3 linked regions of the Roseobacter denitrificans OCh 114 genome follow. The protein of the gene in region 1 binds, or shares a complex with, the protein of each later gene. Links are inferred from orthologs where the notes say so. Each region holds a gene or a part of one and is shown in the gene's direction. Other genes may lie near its edges. The genes, in order: dnaN, RD1_RS04825 and RD1_RS15945.

Region 1 (10,458 bases):
TGTTCTCGGGTGATTTGTTCACCGCAGAGACAGAAGAGATCATGCGCGTGCGCAAGCCGATCATTGCCGCTGTTTCAGGCTATGCTTTGGGTGGTGGGTGCGAATTGGCGATGATGTGTGATTTCATCATTTGTTCAGAGACGGCCAAGTTCGGACAACCCGAGATCAACCTCGGCGTGGTGGCTGGCCTTGGCGGCACGCAGCGGCTGACCCGTCTGGTGGGCAAGTCAAAAGCGATGGATATGAATCTGACCGGTCGCTTCATGGACGCCGAAGAGGCAGAGCGTTCCGGATTGGTAAGCCGCGTCGTGCCCTGCAAGAAACTGATGGATGAAGCACATGGCGCGGCACAGCGCATCGCGGAAAAATCCATGGTGTCGGTCATGGTCGTCAAGGAAGCCGTGAACCGGGCCTATGAAACGACCCTGCGCGAAGGTCTGCTGTTTGAGCGGCGCATGTTCCACTCGCTGTTTGCGACCGAGGATCAGAAAGAGGGCATGTCCGCCTTTGTCGAAAAGCGCGAAGCACAGTTCCGCGACCGCTGATTACAGAAATAGCGAAGGACACAGCACGATGGCTCACCCTATCAAACATGCGATGGCTGCGACCTTGCTGGCTCTGGGCGGGGCTGCGCAGGCGGAAATGCTGCCGGGCTCCGAATGGGAACCAACCAAAATGCAGGCACAGCCGTTTGAAAGCGCGCGTGACGTCTTCATCCGGTTCGAACAGGATGGACGCTATTTTGGCAACGGCGGGTGCAACTCCATACGGGGCCGGTTCGTCACGAATGGTGATGCGATTCTGCTCGGTCCTGCTGCAGCGACGATGATGGCCTGCCCGGAAGAGATCATGCAGCAGGAATTCGGGTTTTTGCAGACACTGGACAGTGTCCGACAATTCGACCGCTCGGGCACTGAACTGACGTTGTCGGATGCGGCGGCGCGCGTGGTCATGCGGTTGCGCCAGCGCGACTGGGACTGAACAGCGTCTATTTTCGGCTTTGCAAACCCGGTCAAACCGCCTATAGCACGCGGCAGACATGCGCGTGCAGCCCGCTCAGGCTAGAATCACCAGTGGACAGACCGTTCACGTCTGGGCTTGCCGTCGCGCGATATGAATTGAGACAACAAACCCAGGAAAGGTTTTTCACGCATGGCAAATTCGCCCCAAGCCAAGAAGCGCGCCCGTCAGAACGAAGCACGTTTTCAGATCAACAAAGCACGCCGTTCGCGCATCCGCACATTCCTGCGCAGAGTAGAAGAGGCGATTGCCTCCGGTGATAAAGAGGCAGCAACGGCGGCTTTACGCGCAGCGCAGCCTGAACTCATGCGCGGTGTAACAAAAGGTGTGTTTCACAAGAACACGGCCGCACGGAAGATGTCCCGTCTTGCTGCACGGGTTAAGGTCCTCGGTTAACTTTCTGTTAACTATGGTTAATAAAAACGTCGCTCAGCGGCGTTTTTTTTATGCCGATTAATGGCATTTTTGCGACCTTAGGGATTCTTTTACCCAATACCCTGAGTCAACAATGAAGTTCTGTTGCCCGACCACTTTGGAAGTTGCTAACACAGTACAGCGATTCACGTCGCATGGGGGGACAGGCCTCGCTTTTCGTCGTTTGCACCGACATCATGAACAGCGAGAACTGGATAAGATAGCACCAAGCTATCTTCAGTCTGCAAGTACTGCCACGGCAGCGATTTGCCCTGTCTGAATTGAGTACGGTTGGGGTCACCTGATCCGATCTGAGCGTGGGCTGTCGGGCCCAAGACGGGTTGGGGATTCTCTGTAAATTGTCCGAAGGGCGACGCCTTTTCCTTGTGGGAAGGGCTTGGCGGAGCCTTGGGCGATGAGTGGTGTGTGGGGACCGGTCTTTCGGTGAAAGGCTGTGGCATAGAAAAGCTTAAGGAACGCAGGTCGAAGATGACGAAAGAACAATGGGGTCAGTTACAGCAGAGACTGCTCAAAACGGTTGGTCAGAACAATTACAAAAACTGGATCGAACCGATTGAGTTCGGCAGCACACAGGATGGTGTGGCAACTTTTGAGGTGCCAACAAATTTTCTGGGCAATTATGTCAGCCAGAATTTCGCGGATCTGATTTTGCATGAGGTCCGGCAGGAGGATCCGGCGGTGCGTCGGTTGCGCTTTGCGGTGCCGTCGCATGTGAATGCCACCACGAAACCCGCGCGTCCGGCACAGGCGACCGCCCCGCGCGCGCCGGCTGAGAAAACACCGCGCAGCACGCTGAGCACGGCGCCACTGGATGCGCGGTTCACCTTTGACAACTTCATTGTCGGCAAACCGAATGAACTGGCCCACGCCGCCGCCAAGCGCGTTGCCGAAGGCGGCCCCGTCACCTTTAATCCGTTGTTCCTCTACGGCGGTGTGGGCTTGGGTAAAACGCACCTGATGCACGCCATTGCGCATGAATTGCGCCTGCGCCGGCCGGAAATGAATGTGCTCTACCTGTCGGCAGAACAATTCATGTACCGCTTCGTTCAGGCCCTGCGCGACCGCAAGATGATGGATTTCAAGGAAATCTTTCGATCCGTTGACGTGCTGATGGTCGATGATGTGCAATTCATCGCGGGCAAAGGCAGCACGCAGGAAGAGTTCTTTCACACTTTCAACGCGCTTGTGGATCAGAACAAGCAGATCATCATTTCGGGCGATCGCGCACCGGGTGAAATCAAGGACATGGAAGAGCGTGTCAAATCGCGCCTGCAATGTGGGCTTGTGGTCGATCTGCACCCGACCGATTACGAATTGCGGCTTGGCATTTTGCAAAGCAAGGTGGAACAGCAACGCAAGAACTACCCCGGCCTTGATATTTCGGACGGGGTTCTGGAATTCCTTGCGCATCGGATTTCGACCAATGTGCGGGTGCTTGAGGGCGCGCTGACACGCCTGTGTGCCTTTGCGTCCCTGGTGGGGCGCGAGATCGACATGGAACTGACGCAGGATTGTCTGTCTGACGTGTTGCGCGCCTCCGAGCGCAAGATCACCGTCGAGGAAATTCAGCGCAAGGTCTCGGATCACTACAACATCCGCCTGTCGGACATGATCGGACCCAAGCGGTTGCGCTCATATGCGCGGCCCCGGCAGGTTGCCATGTATCTGAGCAAAAAGATGACGTCGCGCTCCCTGCCTGAAATCGGCCGCCGCTTTGGCGGGCGCGATCACACGACGGTCATGCATGGTGTAAAACGCATCGAAGAGCTCAAGATTCAGGACGGGCAGATCGCCGAAGACCTCGAATTGCTGCGCCGCGCGCTGGAAGAGTGACAAAAAGAGGTCTGCGCGCCCTCATCTGGCCTGCAGACCTTGACGCCCTGCCGTTATCCTACGACAAATCCACAAAACGCTTGTGAAGTCGGCCAAACAGGGTAATTTGCCTGTCCCGACTGTGGATTAGGAAGTGGCACAATGAAAATCAGCATCGAACGCGCGGCCCTGCTCAAAGCGGTGTCTCAGGCACAGTCGGTTGTGGAACGTCGCAACACCATCCCGATCCTTGCCAATGTGTTGATCGAAGCTGAAGGCAGCGATGTGACCTTTCGCGCCACCGACCTTGATATCGAAGTTGTCGACAAGGCCCCCGCGCAGGTGGAACGCGCCGGGGCGACGACTGTTTCTGCCACTACCCTGCATGAGATCGTGCGCAAACTGCCCGACGGCGCGCTTGTGACCCTGACCGCGGATAGTGCCATCGGCCGCCTGACGGTTGAGGCCGGTCGGTCAAACTTTTCGCTGGCAACCCTGCCCAAGGAAGACTTCCCGGTGATGGCGACGTCCGAGTATCAGTCGAATTTTTCTGTCAAGGCACCCGTGCTGCGACGTCTTTTCGACAAGTCGAAATTCGCGATCTCGACCGAAGAGACGCGGTATTATCTGAATGGCGTCTACATGCATGTGGCGGATGCCGACGGCGGGCACGTATTGCGCTGCGTGGCGACGGATGGGCACAGGCTTGCGCGCATTGACGCGGACCTGCCCGAGGCCGCAAACGATATGCCCGGCGTGATCGTGCCGCGCAAAACGGTTGGAGAGCTGCGCAAACTGCTCGACAATGACGAGATGACAATCGCGGTTTCCGTGTCGGAAACCAAGGTGCGCTTTGCCACGCCCGATATCACCCTGACGTCCAAGGTGATTGATGGCACCTTCCCCGATTACACGCGGGTCATTCCGCAAGGCAACACGCGCAAGCTGGAAGTGGATGCGGCGGATTTTGCCCGTGCGGTGGACCGGGTGGCAACCGTCAGCTCTGAACGCTCGCGCGCGGTCAAGCTGCAACTGGACGAAGACCGGTTGGTTCTGTCCGTCAACGCACCGGACAGCGGTGCCGCCGAAGAGGAATTGGCCGTGGCCTATGGCGATGAGCGGCTGGAAATCGGGTTCAACGCGAAATACCTGCTGGAGATCGCCAGTCAGGTGGATCGTGAAAACGCCGTCTTTCTGTTCAATTCATCGGGCGATCCGACTCTGATGCGTGAAGGCAATGACCTGTCTGCCGTGTATGTCGTCATGCCGATGCGCGTCTGATGCCTTGCTCTTGTTGCCCTTGGCCGGGATAGCCACGAACGAGCTGGGGGGCATTTCATGGCCCTGCATCTGACCGATCTCATGGTCTCGCACTTCAGGTCCCACCGCGTGGCACGTTTTGCGCTGGACCAGCGGCCCGTTGCCCTGTTCGGGCCGAACGGTGCGGGCAAGACGAACATCCTCGAAGCGGTTTCTCTTCTGTCCCCCGGCAGAGGTCTGCGTCGTGCCAGCGCGCAGGACATGACCCGGCGGCCAGAGGCTCTGGGCTGGAAGATCACGGCACAGGTAATGTCGCTGGGCCAGCATCAGGAGGTTGAGACATGGTCGCAGGAAGGGGCCGCCCGTCAGGTCAGGATCAACGGCAAGACCGCTGCACAGACCGCGCTGGGGCGCGTATCGCGGGTTCTGTGGCTGATCCCCTCCATGGACCGTTTGTGGATCGAAGGGGCGGAGGGGCGCAGGCGCTTTCTGGACCGCATGACGCTGAGTTTCGAGCCGGGCCATGCAGATGCCACGCTGGCTTATGAAAAGGCAATGCGCGAGCGCAACCGTTTGCTCAAGAATATGGTTCGGGAGCCGTCGTGGTACCAGGCGCTTGAGTTGCAAATGGCACAGGCAGGCGTGGTGGTTGACCAGAACCGGCGGATGGCCCTGCGCCAACTGGCAGCAGCGCAATCAGATGCGACCACCGCCTTTCCTGCGGCTGAACTTGAGTTGATCCACAATGATGCGCCCCTGCCCGATGGGGAAACCGCCCTGCGCGATGCTTTTGCAGACAGCCGCAGCCGGGACCTCGCGGCGGGTCGCACACTAGTCGGGCCCCATCGCGCGGATCTGATCGGCACCTATCGCGCCAAGGGCGTTGCGGCCAGGGATTGCTCGACAGGCGAACAGAAAGCCTTGCTGGTCTCTCTGATCCTCGCCAATGCCCGCGCGCTGGCACAGGACTCCGGTGCCGCACCACTGCTTTTGCTAGATGAGGTGGCGGCGCATCTGGATGCGGACAGGCGTGCCGCATTGTACGATGAAATCACGGCACTCGGCGCGCAGGCCTGGATGACGGGCACGGAAAAGAGCCTGTTTGATACGCTGGGCGACGGCGCGCAGTATTTCGAAATCACCGAAACGGACGGTGCATCAACGGTGCAGGACGGATGACAATCTCCACCGCCGACCTGTTGCTTTACGCGGGTGCATTGATCATCTTGTTTCTGACACCGGGGCCGGTCTGGCTGGCACTGATGGCGCGTGCGCTGTCGGGTGGGTTTGCGGCTGCCTGGCCACTGGCGTTCGGTGTGGCCGTGGGTGACATCCTTTGGCCCTTGGTTGCGGTGCTGGGGATATCGTGGATCGTCTCTGTGTTTGATGTCTTCATGCTCGTGCTGCGCTGGGTGGCTTGCGGCGTGTTCATCGTGATGGGCATCGCGCTGATCCGGCATGCGCGGCACTCCATCAGTGCTGACAGCCGGTTGACCAGACCCGGCGTTTCGGCAGGCTTTGCCGCGGGGGTCATTGCGATCCTCGGCAATCCCAAGGCGGTCTTGTTCTATATGGGCGTGCTGCCCGGGTTTTTTGATCTGCGCGATGTAACGGGTGTTGATGTCACCGTGATCATCGCGGCTTCCGTGTGTATTCCGCTGATCGGCAATCTGATGATAGCGGCCTGCGTCGGGCGCATCCGCAGCGTTATCACGCGGCCCCAGACGCTGGCACGGATCAATGTCATCTCTGGCTGCTCGCTTATTCTGGTTGGTGTGTTGATCCCTGTATTATAACACAAAATATTGTGTCGGCGGCGTGACAACCGGAGAGAAAAACCGTATAACTCGGTCAAAATACGAAGGTATGACGACATGTCCGAAAACGATCAGACTCCCGAAGAATATGGCGCGAATTCCATCAAAGTTCTCAAGGGGTTAGAGGCTGTCCGAAAACGCCCCGGTATGTATATTGGCGATACGGATGATGGCTCCGGTCTGCACCATATGGTGTATGAGGTTGTCGACAACGGCATCGACGAGGCACTGGCGGGCCATGCGGATGCGGTGACGGTCAAAATCCACGCCGACAGTTCGGTGTCAGTGTCCGACAACGGGCGCGGCATTCCTGTGGGCATCCACGAAGAAGAGGGCGTGTCCGCCGCCGAAGTCATCATGACACAGCTGCATGCGGGTGGTAAGTTTGACAGCAATTCCTACAAGGTGTCGGGCGGTTTGCACGGCGTCGGCGTTTCGGTTGTGAACGCGCTGTCGGACTGGCTGGAACTGCGCATCTGGCGCGAGGGTAAAGAGCACGTCGCCCGCTTTGAAGGCGGGTTTACGACCAGGCACCTCGAAGTGGTCGGCGATACCGACCGCACGGGCACCGAGGTCCGCTTCATGGCCTCGACCGAGACGTTTTCCAACCTCGACTATTCGTTCGAGACGCTGGAAAAGCGCCTGCGCGAACTGGCCTTTCTGAATTCCGGTGTGCGCATCATTCTGATCGACGAGCGCCCTGCCGAAGAACTGCGGTCCGATTTGTTCTACGAGGGGGGCGTCAAGGAATTCGTCAAATACCTCGATCGTTCGAAATCCTCGGTTATGCCCGAGCCGATTTTCATCACCGGGGAAAAAGACGACATCGGCGTCGAAGTCGCCATGTGGTGGAACGACAGCTATCACGAAAACGTCCTGCCGTTTACGAACAACATTCCGCAACGCGACGGCGGCACCCATATGGCGGGCTTTCGCGGGGCGCTGACGCGCACGATCAACAATTATGCGCAGTCCTCCGGTATCGCACGCAAGGAAAAGGTCAGCTTTACCGGCGATGATGCACGCGAGGGGTTGACCTGCGTGCTGTCGGTCAAGGTGCCTGATCCGAAGTTCTCGTCGCAGACCAAGGACAAGCTGGTATCCTCCGAAGTGCGCCCCGCTGTCGAAGGGTTGGTCAACGAAAAGCTGGCCGAATGGTTCGAAGAAAATCCGGCCGAGGCCAAGATCGTCGTGGGCAAGATCATCGAAGCGGCGCACGCGCGTGAAGCGGCCCGCAAGGCACGCGACCTCACGCGTCGCAAGACGGCGATGGATGTGAATTTTCTGGCCGGAAAGCTCAAGGATTGTTCCGAAAAGGACCCTTCCAAAACCGAAGTCTTCCTTGTCGAGGGGGATTCAGCGGGCGGTTCTGCGCAGACTGGCCGCGACCGCCAGACACAGGCGATCCTGCCGCTGAAGGGTAAGATCCTGAACGTGGAACGTGCGCGCTTTGACCGGATGCTGGGCAGTCAGGAGATTGGCAACCTCGTTATGGCGCTCGGGACAGGGATCGGTCGCGACGAATTCAACATCGACAAATTGCGCTACCACAAGATCGTCATCATGACGGATGCGGACGTGGATGGCGCGCATATCCGGACGTTGTTGCTGACCTTCTTTTACCGGCAGATGCCGCAATTGATCGAACAGGGGCACCTCTATATTGCGCAGCCGCCGCTTTACAAAGTCAGCCGTGGCAAGTCCGAGGTCTACCTCAAGGATGAGGCCGCGATGGAGGAATACCTGATCCAACAGGGGATTGATGGCGCGATGCTACGTCAGGGCAACAACGAAGAAATCTCCGGTGCAGACCTCGCCCGCGTGGTTGAACTGGCCCGCCAGATGCGCCGTGTGCTTGACGCTTTCCCGACACATTACCCGCGCCACATTTTGGAACAGGCCGCGATTGCGGGTGCCTTTACACCCGGTGCCGTGGATGCAGACCTGCAGGGCGTGGCGGACAAGGTCGCGGCACGGCTGAACCTCATTGCGCTTGAATACGAACGGGGCTGGCAAGGGCGCATCACGCAGGATCACGGCATCCGTCTGGCGCGTATCCTGCGCGGAGTTGAAGAAGTGCGCACACTGGACGGGCGCATCCTGCGCGGCGGTGAAGCCAGCCGCAGTGGTTCCTTCACAGAGCACCTGCAGGAGGTCTACAACCTGCCCGCGACATTGGTGCGCAAGGATCGGACACAATTGATCCATGGTCCGATGGACCTGTTGAATGCCATTCTGCAAGAAGGCGAAAAAGGGCTATCCCTGCAACGCTACAAGGGTTTGGGTGAAATGAACCCGGACCAGCTGTGGGAAACCACGTTGGACCCGGATGCGCGCACACTGTTGCAGGTCAAGGTCGACGATATGGCCGAGGCGGACGATCTCTTTACCAAACTCATGGGCGATGTTGTGGAGCCGCGCCGCGAGTTCATTCAGCAAAACGCACTAAGCGTTGAGAACCTCGATTTCTGACCAGCTGTAGGCTTGGTTTTCAACAGCTGCGGCCAGAGGAGAAACCATACTTCACTGTTCCCTCTGGCCGACACTGTTTGTGCCGGGTGTTCAGGTCAGGCCGACGCTGCACCCAAAGCGGAATCCATCAACGCCTTGATCTGCGATTTGCCGGTCTGGGCGACGATGCGTCCCAATTCCTGATCGCCTTTCAGCACCACAAGCGTTGAGCGGCGTGGGATGTTCATACGTTTGACCAGATCCGATTTGCCGTGGTCGTCCCAATCAACGTCGATGAAGGTGATCTTGGCCTCGTATTCCGGGTTTTCCGCTTTCAGCGCGTTGATAACCCGCTCTTGCGCCGCGCAGGTGCTGCACCAGCTGGCTTTGAAGTCCAGAAAGACGGTGTCACCAGCTTTCAGGTGCTTTTCCACCAGTCCCGGCTCATAGGCGAGCGGGGCGGCGTTGGCAGCAAAGGGCAGCGCAGCGGCCCCTGCGGTGAGCAAAAGAAAATGACGACGATCCATGTGGGTCTCCTAAGGTTGTTCTTACAGTGAAACGGAAAGGTCGATCAGCCAGGCCGGCAGAACGCCGATCATCCAGGCTTCGATCATGTGATGCAAGTTGAATAAAAGGCCCAGTCCAACGGCGACGAACGCCACGCCGAGAATGGGGCGGCTGCGCAAGGCAAGGGCGCGTAGCTGTGTATTATAGCGTCCGACTGCACCGCGTGTGCCGTAAGCAAGGCCAAGGATCAGGGTCGAGACACCGGCGGCAAAGAACACCATGATGGTGGTCGCGCGCAGCAGCCCTTCGCCCTGTGACGCGAGCGAGATCGCACCCCCCAGCGTTGGACCGATGCAGGGGCTCCACACCGCGCCGAGCAGCAATCCACCGAGGAATTGCCCGCGCAGTCCGCCGCGATCCAGCGTGTCGATGCGTGCATCAGCCTGCGACGACAGGCCCGCCGTTGCCCCAGCCATGACCGCCCCGGCCTGTGGCACCAGCAGCGCAAGACCGAATAGCACCATCAACCCAGCCCCGATCTTTGAGATCGTATCGATGTCGACCCCAAGCGCCTGTCCAAAGGCCGTGACGCCCACGCCCAAGGTCACGAACGACAGGCTCAACCCCCCGGACAGGGCGACTGGCCCAAAACGGCTGGACTGAAAAGCGCTGGCGATCACGATGGGCAAGACCGGCACAACGCAGGGGTTGATCAGGGTCAGCAAACCCGCTCCATATGCAAAGAGTAATTCCATGACGGCCACTTAAGGCGTGCAGCACCGCGCTGTCATCAAACGATCCGGTGACGCGGTTTCACATGGTCGTGGGTTTTGTGACACACACGGGTCGTCAGGCTTCGCATTGTCCGTTTGTCGCAGGGGTGAAAACCATATTGCGGGAATGCAAGGGAGAACATATACAGAACAAATGGCGAGATTATCACTGGAACAAAAGCTGGCGATTCTCAGCGACGCGGCAAAATATGACGCGTCCTGCGCGTCATCTGGCTCGACCAAACGGGATTCGCGCGGCGGCAAGAGCCTCGGGTCGAATGAAGGCAGCGGTATCTGCCATGCCTATGCGCCGGATGGGCGATGCATCAGCCTGTTGAAAATACTGATGACCAATTTCTGCATCTATGACTGCACCTATTGCA
Region 2 (10,448 bases), 800 kb from region 1 along the record:
GCCGACCGCCTCGCTTGACCCCAAGACGTCGCGTCAGATCATGCGCCTGATATGCGAGCTGTGCCGTGAGCGCGGGTTGGCCGCGATCATCAACATTCATGACGTGGCACTGGCGCAGATGTTCGTGCAGCGCGTGATCGGCCTGCGCTTTGGCGCGATGGTCTATGACGGCCCGCCCGAGGGGCTGACCCCGGATCGTTTGACCGAAATCTACGGCGAAGAAGACTGGGAAGCCACGATTGAACAGGTCGATGATGACGAAATCGAGGCCGCGGAATGAACGCCTCTGCATCCGAACTTGAAATGCGCCTCGGCAAGCCCTGGAAGAAACCGCCGTTCATTCAGCGTACGTGGCTGCGCTGGACCCTTATTCTGGGGTTTTTCGCCTACCTGATCGCCGCGTTCATGACGATTGAGGTCGACTGGGCGCGCGTCTATGTGGGGCTTGAGCGTGGCAAGCAATTCGTGCTCGCCTTCACCAGTCCCGATTTCACAACCCGGTCCAGCGACATCTATTCGGGGATGCTGGAAAGCATCATCATGACCGTTGCGGCCTCTGTTGTCGGGATCATCATCTCGATCCCGATCGCGCTCGGGGCCGCGCGAAATGTTGCGCCCTTGCCGATCTACCTGATCTGCCGGGGCATCATCGCCATCTCGCGCGCGCTTCAGGAAATCATCGTGGCAATTCTGCTGGTTGCGATCTTTGGCTTCGGCCCGCTCGCCGGTTTCCTGACGCTGAGCTTTGCGACAATCGGCTTTTTGTCAAAGCTGCTGGCCGAAGATATCGAAAGCATGGACAAGGTGCAGGCGGAGGCAATCAGAGCCTCCGGCGCGCGCTGGACACAGTGGATCAATTACGGCGTGCAACCGCAGGTCATGCCGCGCCTCATCGGCCTGTCGATCTACCGTGTCGACATCAATTTCCGCGAAAGCGCTATCCTGGGTCTGGTGGGGGCCGGGGGAATCGGTGCGACGCTCAACACGGCCTTTGACCGCTACGAGTATGACACTGCCGCTGCGATCCTGATCATGATTATCGTGATTGTCATGGCGCTGGAATATATTTCCGGCATTATCCGGGCGAGGGTACAATAATGCCGATCCGCGAGACAGACAGCCAGAAAATCTGGCAAAGACGCACCGGACGCGAAAGCCTCTCGCACTGGGCCATGTGGCTCGTCGGTCTGATGATCTTTGCCTATTGCTGGCAGCAGATTTCACAAGCCACCACGTGGTTCTTCGTCTGGGACGCACCCCGCATTGCCAATGATATCTGGACCCGCGCAACACCGCCCAAATGGGACTACATCGCGCAGTTGGGCGAGCCGATCTGGGACACGCTGAACATTGCGACCCTCGGTACGATCATCGCCCTGTTTCTTGCGGTTCCGATTGCCTTCTTTGCTGCGCGCAACACGACGCCATCGGCACTGTTTGTGCGCCCGATCGCCTTGCTGATCATCGTATCCACACGCTCGATCAACTCGCTGATCTGGGCCTTGCTGCTGATCGCGATTATCGGTCCCGGCGTCTTTGCGGGTGTGATCGCCATTGCGATCCGCTCCATCGGGTTCTGCGCAAAGCTGCTCTATGAAGCCATAGAAGAGATTGACGAAGTTCAGGTCGAAGCGATGACAGCGACGGGTGCGTCCCGCTGGCAGGTCATGGCCTATGGGATCGTGCCGCAAATCATGCCCGCTTTCGCCGGTATCGCGGTATTCCGTTGGGACATCAACATCCGGGAATCAACGGTGCTTGGGCTTGTCGGGGCGGGCGGCATCGGTCTGCAATTGTCCGCATCGCTGAACGTGCTGGCATGGCCGCAGGTCTCGCTCATCCTGCTGGTGATTCTGGCGGCTGTGGTGATCTCCGAATGGGTATCAGCCAAGGTGCGCGGCGCGATCATATAACCCGATCAGGTGTGGCGGCAGTACATGCCGCCCCGCGATCCGGTGTGTTTATGGCCGTTAAACGCCACTGATCCTACAGTATTTTTGACACGATACATCGCGAAACCTTTGCGTATTTCCACATGTCATTCTCACCCATGTTGACATGTATGGAAGTATACAAGTAGCTTTCCCGCAAAGGGAGCGATGATGACGTTGGTGCTGGATGATCTGAGCAAATGGAAGCTTGACCCGCTGGTCGCGGTCAGCCCGCAACTCCGCTTGATCCTGCGCAGCCGCATCATCCGCAATGACCTCAAACCGGCCAGCAGGTTGTCAGAACCGGAGCTTGCAAGGGAATACCACGTCAGCAGGCAACCCGTCCGCGAAGCCTTCATCACCCTCATGAACGAAGGCCTGCTTGAGATCCGACCACAACGCGGCACTTTTGTGAAACTCATCGATTATGATGCGGTCCTGAACGGTCGTTTCGTACGCGAAGCGGTAGAAGCCGACATCGTCAAAAGACTGGCAGACGCGCCGCCGGAGGGGTTGGTTAAAGATCTGCGCATACAGTTGGACGCGCAAAAGGCGGTCGGTGCGCGCGACCCTGCGAAATTCATCGAACTGGACGAAAAGTTCCACCACACCCTTGCGGATGCCGCCGGTGTTGGCAAAGCCTGGAGTATTCTGGACGCCATCAAGACACAGATGGACCGGGTGCGGTTTCTGACCTTCGAAGAGTTTCCGGTCGCCAAGCTGATTGATCAGCACAGCGCGATTGTCGATGCGATCCAACAGCAAGACGTGGCAGGGGCCGAGGCCGCGATGCGCACACATCTGATGGAAATTCTAAGCTCGCTCCCAAAGGTGCAGGCCCTTTACCCCGCGTATTTCGACGGGCCTGCACAAACAATATCCGATCCCAAGCCTTAACACTGGAGGAAACATCATGAGGCTCTTTACAAAAATCAAAGGACTGGCTGCGGTGACCTGCGTTGCAGCGCTCGCGTCTTCAGCCGCATTTGCGCAGGAGATGACCCTGAAACTGGGGCATCTGGCAAATGAGCAAAACGCATGGCACCTCGCAGCGGTCAAATTCGGCGAGGAACTCTCCACGCTGACCGACGGTCGCATTGCCGTCGAGGTTTTCCCGAACGAATCCCTCGGCAAGGAAATCGACCTGATCAACGGCATGCAACTTGGCACGGTGGACATGACGATCACCGGCGAAAGCCTGCAAAACTGGGCCCCGATGGCGGCGTTGCTGGCCGTACCCTATGCCTACAAATCCCTTGAGCATATGGACGAAGTCGCCTCTGGCGAAATCGGTGAACAGATCAAACAGCAGATCATCGAAAAGGCCCAAGTGCGCCCGATTGCGTTCTTTGCCCGTGGGCCGCGCAATCTGACGTCGCAACGCCCGATCACATCACCTGCAGACCTTGATGGCATGAAAATGCGCGTCCCGAACGTGCCGCTTTTCGTGGACGTCTGGAGCGCTCTGGGCGCATCGCCAACACCGATGGCATTCTCCGAGGTCTTTACCTCCCTGCAAAACGGCGTGATCGACGGTCAGGAAAACCCGCTTGCCCTGATCCGCTCGGCCAACTTCAATGAAGTCCAGGGCTATGTGAACCAGACCGAACATGTCCGGTCCTGGATTTACCTGACAATCGCGGAATCCACCTGGGCCAAACTGTCCGAGGACGATCAGAACGCCGTCATGCAGGCCGCAGCAACAGCGCAGGAATATGAGCGTGGTCTGCTGCTGGAAAGCCTCGCCGAAGATCGCGGCTATCTCGAAAGCAAGGGCATGACCTTCGTCGAGGTGGATGGCGCGGCGTTTCAGGCCGCTGCCAAGGACGCGGTTCTTGCCAACGTAAGCGAAGAAATCCGCCCCATCGTGGAATCGCTGTTCTCTGAATAAAACGCCCGCGAGAGCCGTCGGTCATCGACCCGGCGGCTCTTGCACCTATTTTAATGAAAGTCTGACGGATGCAGCGGATAGAACGGATCATCGTGGGTTTGGCCAGCGTCGGTGTCGGGCTGTCCTTTTTCGTTCTCATCTGTGCCGTCCTGACACAGGTTCTGGGGCGCACATTCGGATCATCCCCCGTCTGGACCGAAGAGCTGACGCGCTACGCGATGCTGTATACCGTGACCTTCGGGGCCGGACTGTCCCTGCGCTCCGGTGATCTGGTGAATGTAGACGTCGTCTGCGAAGCGCTCCCGGGCAAGGGGCCATGGCTGTTGCGACTGTTGTCTGCGAGCGCAACGCTCATCCTCTGCGTAATCCTGATCCCTGCGGCATGGAAATATGTGTCCATCGGGGCCTTTCAAACCTCGCCCGCCTTGGGCGTGCGCATGGATTACATCCATTTTTCAGTTCTCGCATTGCTCGCCTGCCTTGCGGTTTTTGCCCTGCTGAGGATCGTTTCGATGCTCTTTTTTGCCGGCACGGGTGAGCCGGTCAAACGTATGGATAGCTGACCATGGGCCTCACTGTTCTTATTGCCGTTTTCGTCATCGGTCTTGTCGTGGGCATCCCCGTGGCCATCACTCTCGGCCTGAGCTCCCTCTGCTATCTGCTGGTCACGGGTATTCCTGTGGTCGTCATGCCACAGAAAATGTATGCGGGCATGGATGTTTTCGTTTTGCTCAGCATCCCCGGCTTTATTCTCGCAGGCAACCTGATGAACCGGGGCGGTATCACGGAACGGATCATCCGCTTTGCCAATGCGCTGGTCGGTTGGATCAGGGGGGGCCTTGGCCTCACGAACGTGGGCGCGTCGATGCTGTTCGGGGGCATCACCGGCACGGCGGTGGCCGATGCGGCATCCATCGGCGGCGTCATGATACCGGGCATGAAAAAGGCCGGATACCCCGCCGATTTTTCTGCCGCCATCACCGCCGCCTCCTCCACCGTCGGGCCGATCATTCCGCCAAGCGTGCCGATGATCATCGTCGGGGCCTTGTCCGGTATCTCTGTCGGAAAGATGTTCCTGGCCGGAGCGATACCGGGCATTCTGCTGGGTATGGCGATGATGATCACCACCTATGTGATTGCGCGCCGCCGGAATTTTCCCAAACAGGAATGGCAGGGCGTGGGCGAAATCGGGCGGTCCTTTGCGGGCGCGTTCTGGGCGCTCGCGATGACCGCTTTGATCCTTTACGGTCTGCTCAGCGGCGTGGCGACACCGACGGAAACGGCAATCATCGCAAGTGTCTATGCCATGTTCATCGGGCTTGTCGTCTACCGCGAACTTCCGTTCCGTGAAATACCCAGGATCATTGTCGACAGCGCTGTTGCCGCATCGGGGATTCTGGTTCTGGTCGGGTTTGCGAATGTGTTCGGCTGGATCCTCGTCTCCGAGCGTATTCCACAGGCGATCGCCGCCGCTGTGTTGTCGTTCACGGAAAACAAATTCATCATCATCCTGATCATCAACGTCCTGCTGCTGATTGTCGGCATGTTCATGGAAACGATTGCGGCTCTGATCATCCTCTTTGTCCCGCTTCTGACGCTTGCGACCTCCGTGGGGATTGACCCGCTGCATTTTGCGACCTTCGCGGTGCTGAACCTGATGATCGGCCTGACCACCCCGCCCCTTGGCGTGTGCCTGTTTGTCTGCGCGGGGATCGCGCGATTGCCCTTGACCCCCGTTATCATCGCGATCCTGCCGTTTATCGCGACAAACATCATCGTTCTGTTGATGGTGTCCTACTTCCCCCCGCTGGCGACCTGGTTGCCCTCTGTCCTTATACCGTAAAAGGAGGTTTTCGTGACCACCACAATTTGCAGACTTCACAGCAAAGGTGACTTGCGCGTTGAGGAGATCGCTTCACCGCCTCTGGAAGCGGGCGACGTCGCGGTCGAAATTGCGCGCGGTGGCATCTGCGGATCAGACCTGCACTATTTCCAGCATGGTGGCTTTGGCCCGGTGCGCGTGAAAGAACCCATCATTCTGGGCCACGAAATCGCGGGCGTCGTGAAATCGGTCGCACCGGGCGTCACCGCTGTGGAACCGGGCGACAAAGTCGCGGTGAACCCCAGCCAGCCCTGCAATGATTGCCATTTCTGCACCCGCGAGGAATACCAGCATTGCCTGAACATGCGGTTTCTGGGCTCGGCCAGAACCTTTCCCCACGTGCAGGGGGGATTTCGCAGCATTCTGCCGGTGCAAGCATCCCAATGCGTCAAAGTGAGCGCACACACCGATATCGCACATGCCGCCTGCGCCGAGCCGCTGGCGGTTTGTCTGCATGCTGCAAATCAGGCGGGCGATCTGGCGGGCAAACGCGTTCTGGTCACCGGGGCCGGGCCGATTGGCGCGTTATGTGTTGCTGTGGCCAAGGCACGGGGTGCATCGAATATCGTGGTGACGGATCTTGTTGATTTCACCCTGTCCAACGCGAGCAAAATGGGGGCAACGCACTGCATCAATATCGCGACATCAGCCGACCTGATGGACGCCTTCAGGTCGCCCGAACAACAATTCGATGTTGTGTTCGAATGCTCCGGTGCGGAGGCCGCGATTGCTATGGCGATTGAATTTGTCCGCCCGCGCGGCACATTGGTTCAGGTCGGCGTCGCGGGGAGCCTGAATATCCCCATCAACGCCATTGTCGGAAAAGAAGTTTCGCTGAAGGGCACGCACCGTTTCCACCCTGAATTTGCCGATGCGGTCCGGATGATCGACGAAGGGGTGATCGACGTCGCCCCCATGATCACGCAGGTCTTTCCGGTGGAACAGGCACATGAGGCATTTGCGACCACGCTGGATCGCAACAAATCAATCAAGGTGCAGCTGTCGTTCCAGAGCGTCTGACGAAATACCTGAAGTATCAAGTATCACGTTGAAATCTTTGATTTCAGGCAGCGCCACGTGAACGAGGTTTGCCACGCAGCGAATTGGCGGGGTCCCTGCGGCACTTCTTTGCCAAGTGCCGTTGTTCTTGGACGCGCTGCGCCTTAGTCTGCCAATCGTCGCTCCGATTCCGTTCCAGCAAGGCTTTTCATGTCCGAAACACCGCACGCCCCCTATCAGGTTCTGGCGCGTAAATACCGCCCAGAGACCTTTGCCGACCTTGTTGGGCAGGACGCGATGGTTCAGACGCTGAAAAACGCGTTTGAAGCGGACCGCATCGCGCAGGCTTTCATCATGACCGGCATCCGCGGCACCGGTAAGACAACGACCGCCCGGATCATTGCCAAGGGCATGAACTGCATCGGCCCGGACGGCACGGGCAGGCCTACGACCGACCCCTGCGGGACCTGTGAACATTGCACCGCCATCATGGAAGGCCGCCACGTCGATGTGATGGAAATGGACGCGGCGTCCAATACCGGGGTCGCGAACATCCGGGAAATCATCGATTCCGTCCACTACCGTGCTGCATCGGCCCGCTACAAAGTCTATATCATCGACGAAGTGCACATGCTGTCCACCGGCGCATTCAACGCGCTGCTCAAAACGCTGGAAGAGCCGCCGGAACATGTGAAATTCATCTTTGCCACCACGGAAATCCGCAAGGTGCCTGTGACCGTGCTGTCGCGTTGCCAGCGGTTTGACCTGCGCCGCATCGAACCCGAGGTCATGATTGATCTGATGCGCAAAATTGCGACTGCCGAAGGGGCCGAAATCGCGCAGGACGCCATGGCTCTGATCGCGCGCGCGGCTGAAGGCTCCGCGCGGGATGCGACCTCGCTGCTGGATCAGGCCATCAGCCACGGCGCGGGAGAGACAACAGCCGCGCAGGTGCGCGCCATGCTTGGACTGGCCGATCGCGGGCGGGTGCTGGACCTGTTTGACATGATCCTGCGCGGGGATACTGCGGGCGCGCTCACCGAACTGTCGGCACAATATGCCGAAGGGGCCGACCCGATGGCCGTGCTGCGCGATCTGGCGGAGATCACCCATTGGGTGTCGGTGGTCAAGATCACCCCCGAAGCCGCCGAAGACCCCACCGTATCGCCCGACGAACGCAGCCGCGGCCTTGAGATGGCGGGAGCCTTGCCCATGCGCGTGTTGACGCGGCTGTGGCAGATGCTGCTGAAAGCCCTGGACGAAGTGGCAAGTGCCCCCAACGCAATGATGGCCGCCGAGATGGCGATCATCCGGCTAACCCATGTGGCGGATTTGCCCACGCCCGGCGAGTTGGTCCGCCAGCTCAAGGCGGACAACCCTCCGGCCCCCGCGCGCGGCAACACCGCCACGCAAAGCCCGGCACCGCAGGGCACAAACGCAACCGCCCATGCCACGGCAAGACCCGCGCCCCCGTCCGGTTCCGGCACGGTGGCGGCCCTTGCCGAGCAGCCGAATGAAGCCCTCGCGCGGTTTGTGAGCTTTGATCATGTGGTCGAACTGATCCGCGCCAACCGGGACGTAAAGCTCTTGGTTGAGGTCGAAGGCTGCGTGCGGCTGGCGCAATACCAACCCGGCCGGATCGAATTTGCACCGACAGAAAACGCGCCCGCCGATCTGGCGCAACGGCTTGGGCAGCGGCTGCAACTCTGGACCGGCAATCGCTGGGCCGTCACAATTGTGAATGATGCATCCGCGCCGACGATTGCCGAAAAGCGAGACGCCGCCGAACTTGATCTGCAAAGCAAAGCGCTCGAACACCCTTTGATGCAAGCGGTTCTGACGCAGTTTCCCAAGGCCCGCATCACCTCCATCAAAACCCCAGAGCAGATCGCGGCAGCCGCCGTTGCGAATGCCCTGCCGGAGGTCGAAGACGAGTGGGACCCCTTCGAGGACAGTTGAGCCCCTTGCGAGGGCGCCTCAAAACACGCATATCAAACGTAACGGATCACATAAGGACACAGCAGATGCTCAAAGGACTAGGTTCACTCGGCGATATGGCCGGCATGATGAAAAAAGCGCAGGAAATGCAGGCCAAGATGGCGCAGATGCAGGAAGACATGCAAAATGTGATCGTCGAAGGTGTTTCCGGCGCGGGTCTGGTCAAAGCCACCTGCACCGCCAAGGGCGAGTTGAAAGGTCTGGACATTGACCCGTCGATCTTCAACAGCGACGATAAGGAAGTCGTCGAAGACCTGATCCTTGCCGCGATCAAGGATGCGCAAACCAAGGCCGCCGAAAAGGCGCAGGAAGAAATGGCGAAGCTGACCGAAGGCATGGGCTTGCCAGCGGATATGAAGCTGCCGTTCTGAGCCCCCCTTCGCCGCAGACAACCGCCCGCGCGGCCCCCGCAAAACAGGCATGATGTGTGAGCAGCACAAAGGATATTGACGCGTTAATCGACCTGATGGCCAAGCTGCCCGGGCTTGGGCCAAGGTCTGCGCGCCGTACCGTGCTGCACCTCATCCGGAAACGCAGCCTGCTGCTCATCCCGCTGGCAGACACGCTGCAAACGGTCGCCGAGACGGCCCGCGAATGTCTGAACTGCGGCAATGTCGGCACGACGGATGTATGTGACATTTGCACCTGTGAAAAACGCGCCAATGGGGAACTCTGCGTGGTCGAGGATGTTGCCGACCTCTGGGCGATGGAGCGGTCCGGGATTTTCAAAGGGCGCTATCACGTTTTGGGCGGCACACTGTCCGCGCTGGACGCGGTCGGCCCGCAGGAATTGCGCATTCCCCGTCTGCTGGACCGTGTTCCCAGCGAAGGGATCACCGAGGTGATCCTCGCCCTGAACGCAACGATCGACGGCCAGACGACCGCCCATTACATCGCCGACAACCTCGAAGGTCAGGTCCGCCTCACGTCATTGGCGCAAGGCGTTCCGATCGGTGGGGAGTTGGATTACCTTGACGACGGCACGATCACCGCAGCGATGCGCGCGCGGAAATCCTTTTAGAGCGTCTGACGAAATACCACAAACATCAGGTATCACGTAACGCGTTGAAACCCTTGATTTCAGGCATCGCTCACGTGCTTCAGGTTTTTCGCATGACGCTTTAAATTAAGTCAGCCGTAGGCCGCATCGACGATGATTTCCACCTTCAACTCAGGACGCGCAAGCTTGGCCTCACCACAAGCGCGGGCCGGGGCGTGCCCTTCGGGAACCCATGCGTTCCACACTTCGTTCAGCCCGGCAAAATCACTCATATCCGCCAGCCAGATCGTCGCCCGCAGCATTTTCTCGCGCGATGAACCCGCCTTGATCAAAAGTGCATCCAGACGTCGCAAACACTCTGCGGTTTGCTCCTGAATTGTATCGCCCTCACCGACTTGACCGGTGATATAAGCAACACCTTGATGTTTCACGATTTTCGATGATCTGATGCCGGTTTCAATACGTTCAATCATGGTATGTCCTTTTTGATAAGATAGGGAAGGCCTGACCGCTTTGGTGCTGGAACACAAGCCATCGGCCCGGCCCCGAAACAAAAACCCCGGCGACAATGCACCGGGGATTGAATAAATCAGACAAGCCGCATGGGTTCAGCGTTTGTCCGCCGCTTCATCTTCGTCTTCATCGTCATGCGTGCCGTCGGGCAGGTTAAAGAAGCTATCCGCATCGGAGAAATCACCCGCTGACTCTTCTTCGTCATCCTTCGCGCTGTCACCTGACAGTGTAAAC
Region 3 (10,537 bases), 3.1 Mb from region 1 along the record:
AGGTTGTCCCCTGAGCGTTGCGCCGCGATTGCGGCTATTTCGATGAGGACGTATTAGGGGGCCTACCTGACGGGACTCTGACGGGATCGAAAAAATCAGGCGTTGCGATAGCTCAGGCGGAAGAGCGCCCCGCCGCCTTCAGCGTCTTCGGCCGCGACCTTACCGCCCTGGGCGCGTTGCAGCCGATCTACGATCGACAGACCCAGCCCGCTTCCGCCCGGAACGGCGCACGGCGCCCGCCAGAACGTTTCGTAGAGGCGTTCGCCCGCATACGGCGGAAGGCCGGGCCCTTCGTCGCGCACGGCGATCTCGGGTCCCGGTCCGACCATGACAATTACGGTGCCTTCGCCTCCGTGCAGGACCGCGTTCTCGATCAGGTTCGTCAGCGCCAGTTCGACCGCCTCGGCATCCGCCCGCGCCGGGACGGGCGCCTCGGGCATCTCGAGCGAGAGATCCGCCCCTTTCTCGTAGGCGAAGGGCGCGAGCGCTGCTGCCGCCGCCTCGGCAGGCTCACGCAGATCGAGAGTCGTGGCATCGTCAAGCTGCATACCGTCCGCCCGCGTGGCCGCCAGCACCTGCCGGACCATGCGCGACAGATGGGCGACGTCACCGCGCAGCCGGTCCGCCGTCTCGCCGGGCGGCAGGGCGTCGACACGCGCCGTCAGCACGGCGACGGGTGTGCGCAGCGCATGTGCGGCATCGGCGGCGCGGCGTGTCTCGGCGGCTAAAGCTTCGCCCAGCCGGTCAAGCGTGCGCTGCGTTGCCTCCACGAGGTCCGCGATCTCGGCAGGCCACTTGGCTTCGGGCGGGGCAACGCCGGCGCCCGGGCGCAAGTCCCGCGCCCAGGCGGAAGCGTCGACCAATGGCCGGAGGCTGCGACGAATAAGCAACCACCCCGCGCCGGTCAGTAGCAGCACGAGCGGCACGATGGGCAGAAGGACATGCTGGTAGAGTTCGTCCAGATACGCCCAACGGACCAGATGTGCCGGATCTTCGTCCATAACGAATACCATGCGCAGGCCATCCCTGCGCTCCTGAAATTCGTGGCCTGCCACCGTCAGCGTCCCTCTAGGCCGGTCGATCTGCGTGATCCATTCGTCGGCGAAGAGGCCCAAGGCTGCTGGCGGGATTAGCGCGGCGTTCATTGCGTCAAGCACCTCGCCGCTGCGGTCCACCAGCGCGAAGGCGTAGGCGTTCGGGTGCGCAGCATAGAGGCCCCGCACTGGCGCGTCTGCCGGCAGCATCGCTCCGTCGAGCGCGTCCTCCATGCGCTCGGCCTGGTTGTTGACGGCCTCCGCCGCGAGGGCCCGGCGGTCGGTGCCATAGTAGAGGCCGACCCCAACTGCGTTGAGTGCGAAGACGATCGCGGCAATCAGGACAAAGCGCGTCGCGAGGGTGCGCGCCAGAGGCCTTGCGCGGTCGGGGCGGTTCACGCGCCGTCCCCACGCGGCAGCATCCAACCGATGCCGCGAACTGTCACTATGTTCGCCCCGCTGCCGGCCATCGCCAGCGTCCGACGCAGGCGCGATATGGAGGCCTCGATGGCGTTGGGGCTCACCTCGTCGTCGAAGCCGTAGACCGCTTCCTCTAGGACGCGGCGCGCCGAGACTCGGCCTGCGGCGCGCATCAAATGCTCGAGAACCGCAACCTCGCGCCGCCCAAGCGGGACGCCTGTGCCGGCCACCGTAACGCTGAGCGCGGCGGTGTCGAGCGCAAGATCGCCATGGTTCAGCACCGTTCCCGACCTGTCGCCCGGACGGCGAAGCACCGCGCGACAGCGGGCCACCAATTCTGGCATCTCGACGGGCTTGACCACGTAGTCGTCGGCGCCCCCGTCGAGCCCGGACAGCCGGTCAGTGAGCTGCTCCCGCGCCGTCAGGACAATAACCGGCACCGTGCCGTCCCGCCGCAGCGTCGGCAGCAATGCCATCCCGTCGCCGTCGGGCAGGCCGAGGTCCAGCAGCGCGATATCATACTCAGCCAGCGACGACATCTCGCGCGCCTCGGCCGCGGTACCAGCATGATCCACCGCGAAACCCGCTCGCACCAGCGCGTCCCGAACGGCATCCGCGAGCTGCGGGTGATCTTCGACGAGCAAGACGCGCATTGCGACTCCTTCCAAGCGACGTGGGGCATGCCGGAAGATTGCCTGTTCCAGCGCCGCTCGTCCATAGCAGTCCCTGCCGAGCGTGGCGGACAACCGCCGCGCCCGCCGCTTGGGCGTGAGGGCGCCGCGCCGCAGGTGTGACGAACGGGTGCAGCTAAGCAAGAAAGATGCGTGAAACGCCTCAATCGTTGCAGTAACGCCCCTACTGGCTTCTAGTCCGCTCGGGCGGTCGGATCTAAACTGATATGAAGCACCATGCTACATCCGTAGCGCACTCCGATAAAGCTATCTTTCATGCTCTGTGCAACATCAGGTACTTTGGGCTCGTTGCCGCCATCGGAACTGGTGCAGCATGTGGGCTCAAAAAACCGATCCCCTGAGATCAGGACGGCCCATACCGGATCTCTAAAACTGGCAACTAATCCTGCGAAAGCAACTCGCGTATCCGACATTCACTGCAGGTGCACGATCTGGGACAGTTAGATTTCACCGTCTGCGAACCGTTCTAGCTGCCCAGAATTAGTCGTGGGCTCCGGCATCAGTCAGTAGCATCTTCAAGAGCGCCTGCTGAGTCAGATTAAAGTTACAGATAAATGCGCTATGGCGGTCTACCGAATTGCAGTTGCGCTTCGCGTCGGTCGCGCCGTGCACGATTGTTGAGCGGACATCATATGCTTCAAGAAAGGTCGCTTGAACCTTGGCGCGTTGGCTCCGCTAGCAGTGCTGCCGAAATCCAAATTGGGAATGCAGATGTCATCGCCGACAAAAATGCAGGATGATGTGCTTCAAGCTGATTCAAATTCCGATCCCAGTTCCAAGTGGACGAAGGAGACTGGCGTCGAAGTCAATTTCCGACCCTCGAAACAAAAACAATAAATCATCTAATTACAAGCTATTCACTAAATCGGCGCGGTCATGAGGTCTGGAGAATATCGGCGCTGAGAGGCTGCTTCCGGCCCTCCCGGCACATGGACCGGTGAATAGCCCCGCCCGCATAACCCTTGAATGTAGTGGAAAAATCCGGCCAAAGCCGGATCGGGAGAACGGTTTCTCAAGGACAAGTGGCGGAGGAGGTGGGATTCGAACCCACGGTACGCTTTCACGCACGCCGGTTTTCAAGACCGGTGCATTCGACCACTCTGCCACTCCTCCGGTTGCACCGTCCTAGTGGCTGATAACCGATTCTGAAACCATGAATTTTCAGAGCATCCGGATCGGGGAATATTGCCACCTTGCCGTGTTTCAACTTCCCAGAGCGTTTATCCCGAGCTAAGTTGTCCCAAAGATCCTGTTTCAAACAGGGCGATGAGGTACCGCGCCCGCGGGCAATCAGGCTAGGATGGCGACATGAGCATATCTCGATTGACTCCTTACACTGCGATTTGCCGCCCCGTAATAGTCGTTATGGTTGTAGCCAGCACCTTTTTAAGCGGCTGCAACGACAGCGGCGCGTTCGACTTTCAAAGCGTTTTGCCGAATGCTCAGGCGGAGACCGAGAGTTCCGCCGAATCCGCATCGGACATGGCGTTCACTGATAAGGATGTGGAAGCGCCCGAAGTCTTTGCGGCCCAAGAGGCGGGTTTGTGGGATGGGCGTCCGTCCTTGGGCGGCGTTTGGGTCGCACACCCGGATGTTACGGAACCTGAACGCGTTTTGATCCGCAATCAGGTGAATGGGCAATCTGTCGTCGGCGCGCTGTTTCGCCGCGAACGCGAAATACCGGGTCCGCGCTTGCAACTGTCATCTGATGCAGCCGAAGCGCTCGGTGTGCTCGCCGGTGCCCCGGCCGAGTTGAATGTCGTGGCCTTGCGCAAGGAGAAAATCCCCCGGCGCCCCGCCGAGCCGCAAACAACACAGGCTGGCGAAACGACGCTGGACCCGATCGCGGTTGCCAGTGCCGCCATTGACGCGGCTGAACCGGTGCAATCCAGCCTGCCCGTGTCGTCTCTGGACAAGCCCTTCGTTCAGGTTGGAATCTTCAGCATCGAGGCAAATGCACAGCGCGTCGCACAGCAGATGCGCGGCGCTGGAATGATGCCATCCGTGCGCGCACAGGACTCCGGCGGCAAGGCGTTCTGGCGGGTCCTGGTCGGCCCGGCGAGTTCGATATCCGAGCGCGAAAAACTGCTCGCGCAAACCAAGGCAGAAGGCTATTCAGACGCCTATGTCGTGACAAACTGACCCGTCAGCGAGGAAAAAACATGTTTCGTATCCTTCTTGCCGCTTTTGTTCTGGTTGCATCGACACTGACCGCAGCGGCCTTTGAAACCAGAGCCAGTGCTGCTTTTGTAATGGATCAGACCACCGGCACCGTGCTGCTCAATAAAAACGCCGACGCGCCCTTGCCGCCGGCCTCCATGTCCAAACTGATGACGCTTTACATGGCATTCGAAGCCGTGCGGCGCGGCAAGGCCGACGGCGGGCTGGACCTAAATGAACGCTTGCCCGTGTCCGAACATGCGCAGTCCTACGGCGGCTCCAGCATGTTCTTGCGCTCCGGCGAGACGGTCAGTGTCGAGGATTTGCTGCGCGGCATCATCGTCGTGTCAGGCAACGATGCCTGTGTGGTCATCGCCGAAGCGCTTTCGCCTGATGGAACGGAATACGGCTTTGCGCGCATGATGACACAGCGCGCGCAACAGCTTGGTATGAACAACTCCGTTTTCATCAACGCCAGCGGATGGCCGCAAACCGGGCATGTGATGTCGATGCGCGATCTTGCCATTCTGGCTGACCGGCTGATCACCGATTTCCCAGAATTCTACCCGATGTTTGCGGAGACCGAATTCCCCTTCGACAACCGTGTGCCCAGCAACAGCCGCAACCGCAACCCGGTGCTGACCATGGGTATTGGCGCGGACGGGTTGAAAACCGGCCACACGCAAGAGGCCGGATACGGTCTTGTCGGCTCGGCCAAGCAAGGTGATCGGCGGATCATCTTTGTCATCACCGGGTTGGAGACGACAGCGGCGCGCGCGCAGGAAAGCCAGGCCATCGTGAACTGGGCCTTCAGACAATTCGCCATGCGCGACATTGGCAAGGCAGGTCAGGAATTTGCCAAGGCGGACGTCTGGATGGGCAGCAGCCCGCAGGTCGGGCTGGTCGCAGCCGAGGACATGAGCGTGTTGATGCCCGCCCTTGCGGAGCGTGAAATCGAGGCCGAGGTGGTGTTTACCGGCCCGATCGAGGCACCAATCGCCAAAGGGGACCCGCTGGGAGAGCTCGTGTTCACTCCTGAGGGTCTGCCGGAAATGCGCCTGCCGCTGGTGGCGGATCAAGACGTGCCGAGTGGCGGTTTTGTCACCCGCATGATGACGGCAGCCATGGTTCTGGTCACGACGCTGATACAGGGGCCAGAGGAACAGTCGTGATATCGCGCACCCGCGACACCGGGTTTTTCATCACCTTTGAGGGCATTGACGGGTCGGGCAAATCCACCCAATCCAAAAGGCTTGCCGCCCATTTGCGCGCAAGCGGCCACGAGGTCGTCGAAACCCGCGAACCGGGTGGCTCTCCGGGGGCGGAGGAAATCCGCGCGCTTGTCTTGCAGGGTGATCCCGACCGCTGGTCCGCCGAGACGGAGATCCTTTTGTTTACAGCCGCGCGGCGCGACCATATGGAGCGGTTGATCCTCCCTGCCCTGGCGGATGGGAAAATCGTCATATGTGACCGGTTTGCCGATAGCACGCGCATGTATCAGGGCCTGTCGCGCGGCGATCTGCGACAGGTCGTGGACACGCTGCATGAGCTGATGATTGGCCGCGAACCCGACCTCACCGTGCTGATTGATATGGACCCGGCCATCGGGCTGTCCCGGGCGCTGTCGCGACAAACCGCTGACGAGCGTTTTGAAGCCTTTGGCGAGGATTTGCAGACGAGGATGCGCGCCGGTTTTCTGGCACTGGCGCAGGAGTTCAAAGCCCGCTTTCGCCTTGTGGATGGCGGGCGGGATGCCGACAGTGTCGCAGCGGAGGTGATCAAGATCGTCGATCAGGCGCTGGCATGACGGCCCCCGATCAAATTGAAGGCGCGCCGCACCCGCGCGACACGCCGCAGGTTTTTGGTCAAGCCACTGCCGAACAGGGGTTTCTGGACGCATATGCAACGGGACGCCTGCATCATGCATGGTTGCTCACCGGGCCGCGCGGTGTGGGCAAGGCGACGCTGGCATGGGCGATCGCGCGGTTTTTGCTGGCCACACCACCGCAAGAGGATGAGGGCCTCTTCGGTGCGCCACCCGCCCCCACAACGCTCGCGATCGACCCCGAACATCCCGTTGCACGACGGATTGCGGCCGGCGCAGAGCCCGGCCTGAAACATATCACACGGTCCGAAAACGAGAAAACCGGGCGCATGCGTGACGTGATCGCCGTCGATGACATCCGCGGCCTGTCGTCGTTTTTTCAACTCTCTGCCACGGAAGGCGGGCGGCGGGTTGTCATCGTGGATGCTGCGGATGAGATGAACCCGCAGGCCGCAAACGCCCTGTTGAAGATGCTTGAGGAACCCCCGGCGCGCGCCACGTTGATCCTTATCAGCCATCAACCCTCCGGCCTTTTGCCAACGATCCGCTCGCGGTGCCGGGTATTGCGCCTCGGCACACTGCAGCCGGAGGATATGGAAAAAGCGCTCACGCAGGCAGGAATTGATCCCGCCGGGCATGGGCCTGCACTGGCCGAGTTATCAGGCGGGTCGGTCGGGGCCGCCGTGCGGCTGTCAAACTTCGATGGCCTGAAAACATATGCGGAGCTTGTTCAACTGATCATCGCGCTGCCGCAGTTCGACCGGGCGCGCGCGTTGAAACTGGCCGAAGCAGCCGCCGCGCGCGGGGCTGAGACGAAACGCGATCTGCTGTTCGTGCTGCTCGATTTGCTCATGTCGCGTCTGGCGCGCGCCGGGGCAACGGGCCTGCCCCCTACGGTCGAGGCCACGCCCGGCGAGGCGGCGACCTTGATGCGCCTGTCGCCCGACCCTGCTGCCGCGCGGGCCTGGGCCGAAATCGCGCAGGAAACAAGTGCGCGCGCGCGCCATGGCCTTGCGGTGAACCTTGACCCTGCGGCTCTGGTCCTAGATACCCTCATCAAGATCAGCCAAACACGTGTGGCCTAGCACACGATGCGCGGCGGCAGTATTGAGCAGACCATGAGCACGCAACCACATATCACCGACAGTCACTGCCACCTCGATTTCCCTGATTTCGAGGGACGTATCGACGAGGTTGTGGCCAATGCCGCAGAGGCTGGCGTCATGCGCATGGTGACGATCTGTACCAAACTCAGGAACGAGCCCGCCGTGCGCGCCATCGCCGAGGCACATGCGCCGATCTTCTATGCCGCCGGAACGCATCCGATGAGTGCGGCAAGCGAACCGCTGGCGAGCGTCGAGCAACTGATCACCCTTGCCAAGCATCCGAAATTCGTGGGGATCGGCGAAACCGGGCTGGATTACCACTATACCGCCGAGAGTGCGCAGGTGCAGAAAACCTCGCTCCGCATTCACATTGATGCCGCACGGGAAACCGGCTTGCCGCTGATCATCCACGCGCGTGATGCCGATGAGGATATGGCCCGCATCCTGCGCGAGGCCTATGATCAGGGTGCCTATACCTGCGTGATGCATTGCTTTTCATCCTCTGCCGCGTTGGCCAGAGTCGCGCTTGATATGGGGTTCTATCTGTCGATGTCGGGCATCACGGCCTTTCCCAAGTCGCAGGCCCTGCGGGATATTTTTGCCGCCGCCCCGATCGATCGTATTCTGGTGGAAACCGACGCGCCCTATCTGGCCCCCCCACCCCACCGGGGCAAACGCAACGAACCGGCTTACACCGCCCATACCGCGCGGCGCGCTGCTGAGACCTTTGGGATGGACTACAGCGAATTTGCAGCGCAACTTGAGTTGAATTTCGACCGGCTGTTTGCCAAAGCCGCAGCCTATGAGCTTGCCGCGTGATGGATCAAATGGAGTTCACCATATTGGGGTGCGGTTCTTCCGGCGGTGTGCCACGTCTGGGCGGCCTTTGGGGCGATTGTGACCGGCATAACGCAAAGAACCGGCGGCGCCGCTGTTCCTTGCTGGTGGAGCGTATTGGCCCGGATGGCCGCACAACGGTGCTGATTGATACCTCCCCCGATCTGCGCGAACAGCTGCTGAGCGAAAACATCGGGCGGCTGGACGGGGTCGTCTATACCCATAGCCACGCGGATCATGTGCACGGCATTGATGATTTGCGCATGATCGTTTTCAACATGCGCGCGCGCCTGCCGGTCTGGGCCGATATCCCGACCAAGGACGCGTTGATGCAGCGGTTTGGCTATGTGTTTGTACAGCCCGAGGGGTCGAATTATCCCCCGATCCTCGACATGAACACGATTGACGGGGATGTGACGATTGATGGTGCCGGTGGCCCGGTGACGCTCTCGCCGTTTCTGGTGGGACATGGCGGTATGGACGCACTGGGGTTTCGTATCGGCGACGTCGCCTATCTGCCGGATGTGGCGCAGATACCCCAGGGCGTGTGGCGCAAACTGAACGGGCTGGAGTGCTGGATCGTGGATGCGTTGCGGCGCGACCCGCATCCGACGCACTCCCATCTCGCGCAGACCCTCGAATGGATCGAGCAGGTGAAACCAAAATCTGCCGTTTTGACCAATATGCATATTGATCTTGACTATGAAACCGTGATGGCGGAAACGCCGGATCATGTACAACCGGCCTATGATGGCTTGCGGCTGACCTACCCCACGACCTGAGCCTCACCCTCTTTTACGCCCCCCTCGCCGTGAAGATACGCAGCGGCACAACGAGGCACCATGCAAACCCTTCTTGATGTCATCCTGCCCGTCTTTCTCGTAATCGGGTTCGGGTATGTGGCTGTGTGGAAGGGGCTTTTCCCGATCTCAGGCATTGATGGGGTCATGCGCTTTACCCAAGGTTTCGCGATCCCCTGCCTGCTGTTCAAGGCCATCGCGGAAATTGATCTGGGCAGTTCGTTTGATCCCGGTCTGCTGGTCAGTTTCTATGCCGGGGCGACCACATGCTTTTTCGCGGGGATGACCGGTGCGCGCCTGTTGTTCAAACGCGACTGGGAAGACTGTGTGGCCATCGGCTTTTGCTGTCTTTTTTCAAATTCGGTGCTGCTGGGCCTGCCGATCACGGAGCGCGCTTACGGGGCCGAAGCGCTCACCGGAAACTTTGCCATTGTCGCGCTGCATTCGCCCTTTTGCTACGGCCTTGGCATCACCGTGATGGAGATCACCCGCAACCGGGGTAAATCCCCGCTGCTGATGGCCCGTTCAGTGGGGCGGGCGATGTTTCGCAACGGGCTGGTCATCGGGATTGCGCTGGGGTTTTTGGTCAATGTCACGGGGATGCCGATCCCCAGTGTGGTCAATGACGCGCTGTCACTGATCATTCAGGCGGCGTTGCCTGCGGCCCTTTTCGCCTTGGGCGGTGTGTTGATACAATACAAACCCGAGGGCGATCTGCGTGCCATTGCCATGGTTTGTGTCATTGCTCTGATCCTGCACCCGGCGCTGATGTGGGGGTTTGGTACCACGCTTTCCGTGCCTCCGGATGCGTTCCGCTCGGGCGTGCTGACGGCGGCCATGGCGCCCGGGTTCAATGCCTATATCTTTGCCAATATGTACGGACGCGCCCGACGGATCGCAGCATCATCCGTGCTGCTGGCGACGCTTGGGTCAATCCTGACCGTCTGGGTCTGGTTGATGCTGTTGCAGGGCGTCTGAGGCGCGCATCTGCGCAAAAAGCTGCCCCGGTGCATGTGGCGGGGCGCGCAGGCCGGCAAGGCGCATCATATGCCACGCCAAGACCTGATTGCTGCTGAGGACCGGCAGGCCAAGGCGCGTTTCGAGGGGGTCAATCACGTCCAGTGTGCGCAGGTTCGTGCAAGACAGAAACAGCCCGTCGACATCAGCATTTTCCATCAGGGTGATCGCAGCGCCTTGCACGGCGGCGGGATCTATGCGCACGACGTCGGCTTCGGTGCCGACGTCAAAGCTGCCGACCACATCCGTTGTGATACCGTTTTCGCGCAACGCCGCGCGTAAAGTATCAGACACTGCCGCAACATAGGGCGACAACAGCGCCAGTCGCTTCAGCCCGAGGTATTCGCAGGCTGCAAGCAGGCTTGAAAGCGGCTGCGTCACCGCGCGGGTCTCAAGACTGTCGCGCAGGCGCGCGGCGACCTTTTCGACCCCGATCTGGGCAGTGCCGGAGGTGCAGCCATAACCCATGACATCAAATTGCAGGCCTTGGGGAAAAAGCGCTGCAGCGGCACTCAGATACTGCTCCATCAAAGCCAGCGTGTCGCAGGTTACTTCACTGTCGGAAGGCACGCGGCTGACCATGAATTGCGCGTCAAAAGGCAGCAGGCGGCGCATGTCCCCCTCGATGGTTTCGTCGGATTGCAGC

Evidence for each region.
Region 2: the proteins of dnaN (region 1) and RD1_RS04825 are in contact, whole or in part, in a cryo-EM structure (PDB 8GIZ), measured with the Escherichia coli proteins. The link is inferred for Roseobacter denitrificans OCh 114 from one-to-one orthologs.
Region 3: the proteins of dnaN (region 1) and RD1_RS15945 are in contact, whole or in part, in a cryo-EM structure (PDB 8GIZ), measured with the Escherichia coli proteins. The link is inferred for Roseobacter denitrificans OCh 114 from one-to-one orthologs.

The regions. Positions count from the first base shown.
Region 1 is NC_008209.1:203,035-213,492, forward strand. The notes cover bases 2,569-5,488. They hold dnaN (DNA polymerase III subunit beta), read left to right. Parts: upstream 2,569-3,429; coding sequence 3,430-4,548; downstream 4,549-5,488. Other genes in these bases: dnaA (chromosomal replication initiator protein DnaA), read left to right, coding at 2,569-3,288; recF (DNA replication/repair protein RecF), read left to right, coding at 4,606-5,488. Also shown: RD1_RS00945 (enoyl-CoA hydratase), read left to right, coding at 1-545; RD1_RS00950 (META domain-containing protein), read left to right, coding at 574-981; rpsT (30S ribosomal protein S20), read left to right, coding at 1,153-1,416; more of dnaA, read left to right, coding at 1,924-2,568; more of recF, read left to right, coding at 5,489-5,706; RD1_RS00975 (LysE family translocator), read left to right, coding at 5,703-6,323; gyrB (DNA topoisomerase (ATP-hydrolyzing) subunit B), read left to right, coding at 6,402-8,816; RD1_RS00985 (thioredoxin family protein), read right to left, coding at 8,912-9,322; RD1_RS00990 (cytochrome c biogenesis CcdA family protein), read right to left, coding at 9,344-10,057; RD1_RS00995 (putative DNA modification/repair radical SAM protein), read left to right, coding at 10,230-10,458. UniProt on the Escherichia coli protein: Confers DNA tethering and processivity to DNA polymerases and other proteins. Acts as a clamp, forming a ring around DNA (a reaction catalyzed by the clamp-loading complex) which diffuses in an ATP-independent manner freely and bidirectionally along dsDNA.
Region 2 is NC_008209.1:1,007,125-1,017,572, reverse strand. Bases 6,378-9,287 are described here. They hold RD1_RS04825 (DNA polymerase III subunit gamma/tau), read left to right. Parts: upstream 6,378-6,913; coding sequence 6,914-8,662; downstream 8,663-9,287. Other genes in these bases: recR (recombination mediator RecR), read left to right, coding at 9,129-9,287; RD1_RS04820 (YbaB/EbfC family nucleoid-associated protein), read left to right, coding at 8,728-9,072; RD1_RS04830 (L-idonate 5-dehydrogenase), read left to right, coding at 6,378-6,724. Also shown: phnC (phosphonate ABC transporter ATP-binding protein), read left to right, coding at 1-280; phosphonate ABC transporter, permease protein PhnE, read left to right, coding at 277-1,098; phosphonate ABC transporter, permease protein PhnE, read left to right, coding at 1,098-1,913; RD1_RS04850 (GntR family transcriptional regulator), read left to right, coding at 2,100-2,828; RD1_RS04845 (TRAP transporter substrate-binding protein), read left to right, coding at 2,845-3,822; RD1_RS04840 (TRAP transporter small permease), read left to right, coding at 3,891-4,385; RD1_RS04835 (TRAP transporter large permease), read left to right, coding at 4,388-5,665; more of RD1_RS04830, read left to right, coding at 5,678-6,377; more of recR, read left to right, coding at 9,288-9,722; RD1_RS04810 (RidA family protein), read right to left, coding at 9,833-10,174; RD1_RS04805 (DUF1013 domain-containing protein), read right to left, coding at 10,310-10,448. UniProt on the Escherichia coli protein: Part of the beta sliding clamp loading complex, which hydrolyzes ATP to load the beta clamp onto primed DNA to form the DNA replication pre-initiation complex.
Region 3 is NC_008209.1:3,331,006-3,341,542, forward strand. Bases 5,164-8,162 are described here. They hold RD1_RS15945 (DNA polymerase III subunit delta'), read left to right. Parts: upstream 5,164-6,109; coding sequence 6,110-7,216; downstream 7,217-8,162. Other genes in these bases: RD1_RS15935 (D-alanyl-D-alanine carboxypeptidase family protein), read left to right, coding at 5,164-5,478; tmk (dTMP kinase), read left to right, coding at 5,475-6,113; RD1_RS15950 (TatD family hydrolase), read left to right, coding at 7,250-8,056; RD1_RS15955 (MBL fold metallo-hydrolase), read left to right, coding at 8,056-8,162. Also shown: RD1_RS15915 (sensor histidine kinase), read right to left, coding at 96-1,433; RD1_RS15920 (response regulator transcription factor), read right to left, coding at 1,430-2,107; RD1_RS15930 (SPOR domain-containing protein), read left to right, coding at 3,455-4,288; more of RD1_RS15935, read left to right, coding at 4,309-5,163; more of RD1_RS15955, read left to right, coding at 8,163-8,856; RD1_RS15960 (AEC family transporter), read left to right, coding at 8,917-9,852; RD1_RS15965 (maleate cis-trans isomerase family protein), read right to left, coding at 9,805-10,537. UniProt on the Escherichia coli protein: Part of the beta sliding clamp loading complex, which hydrolyzes ATP to load the beta clamp onto primed DNA to form the DNA replication pre-initiation complex.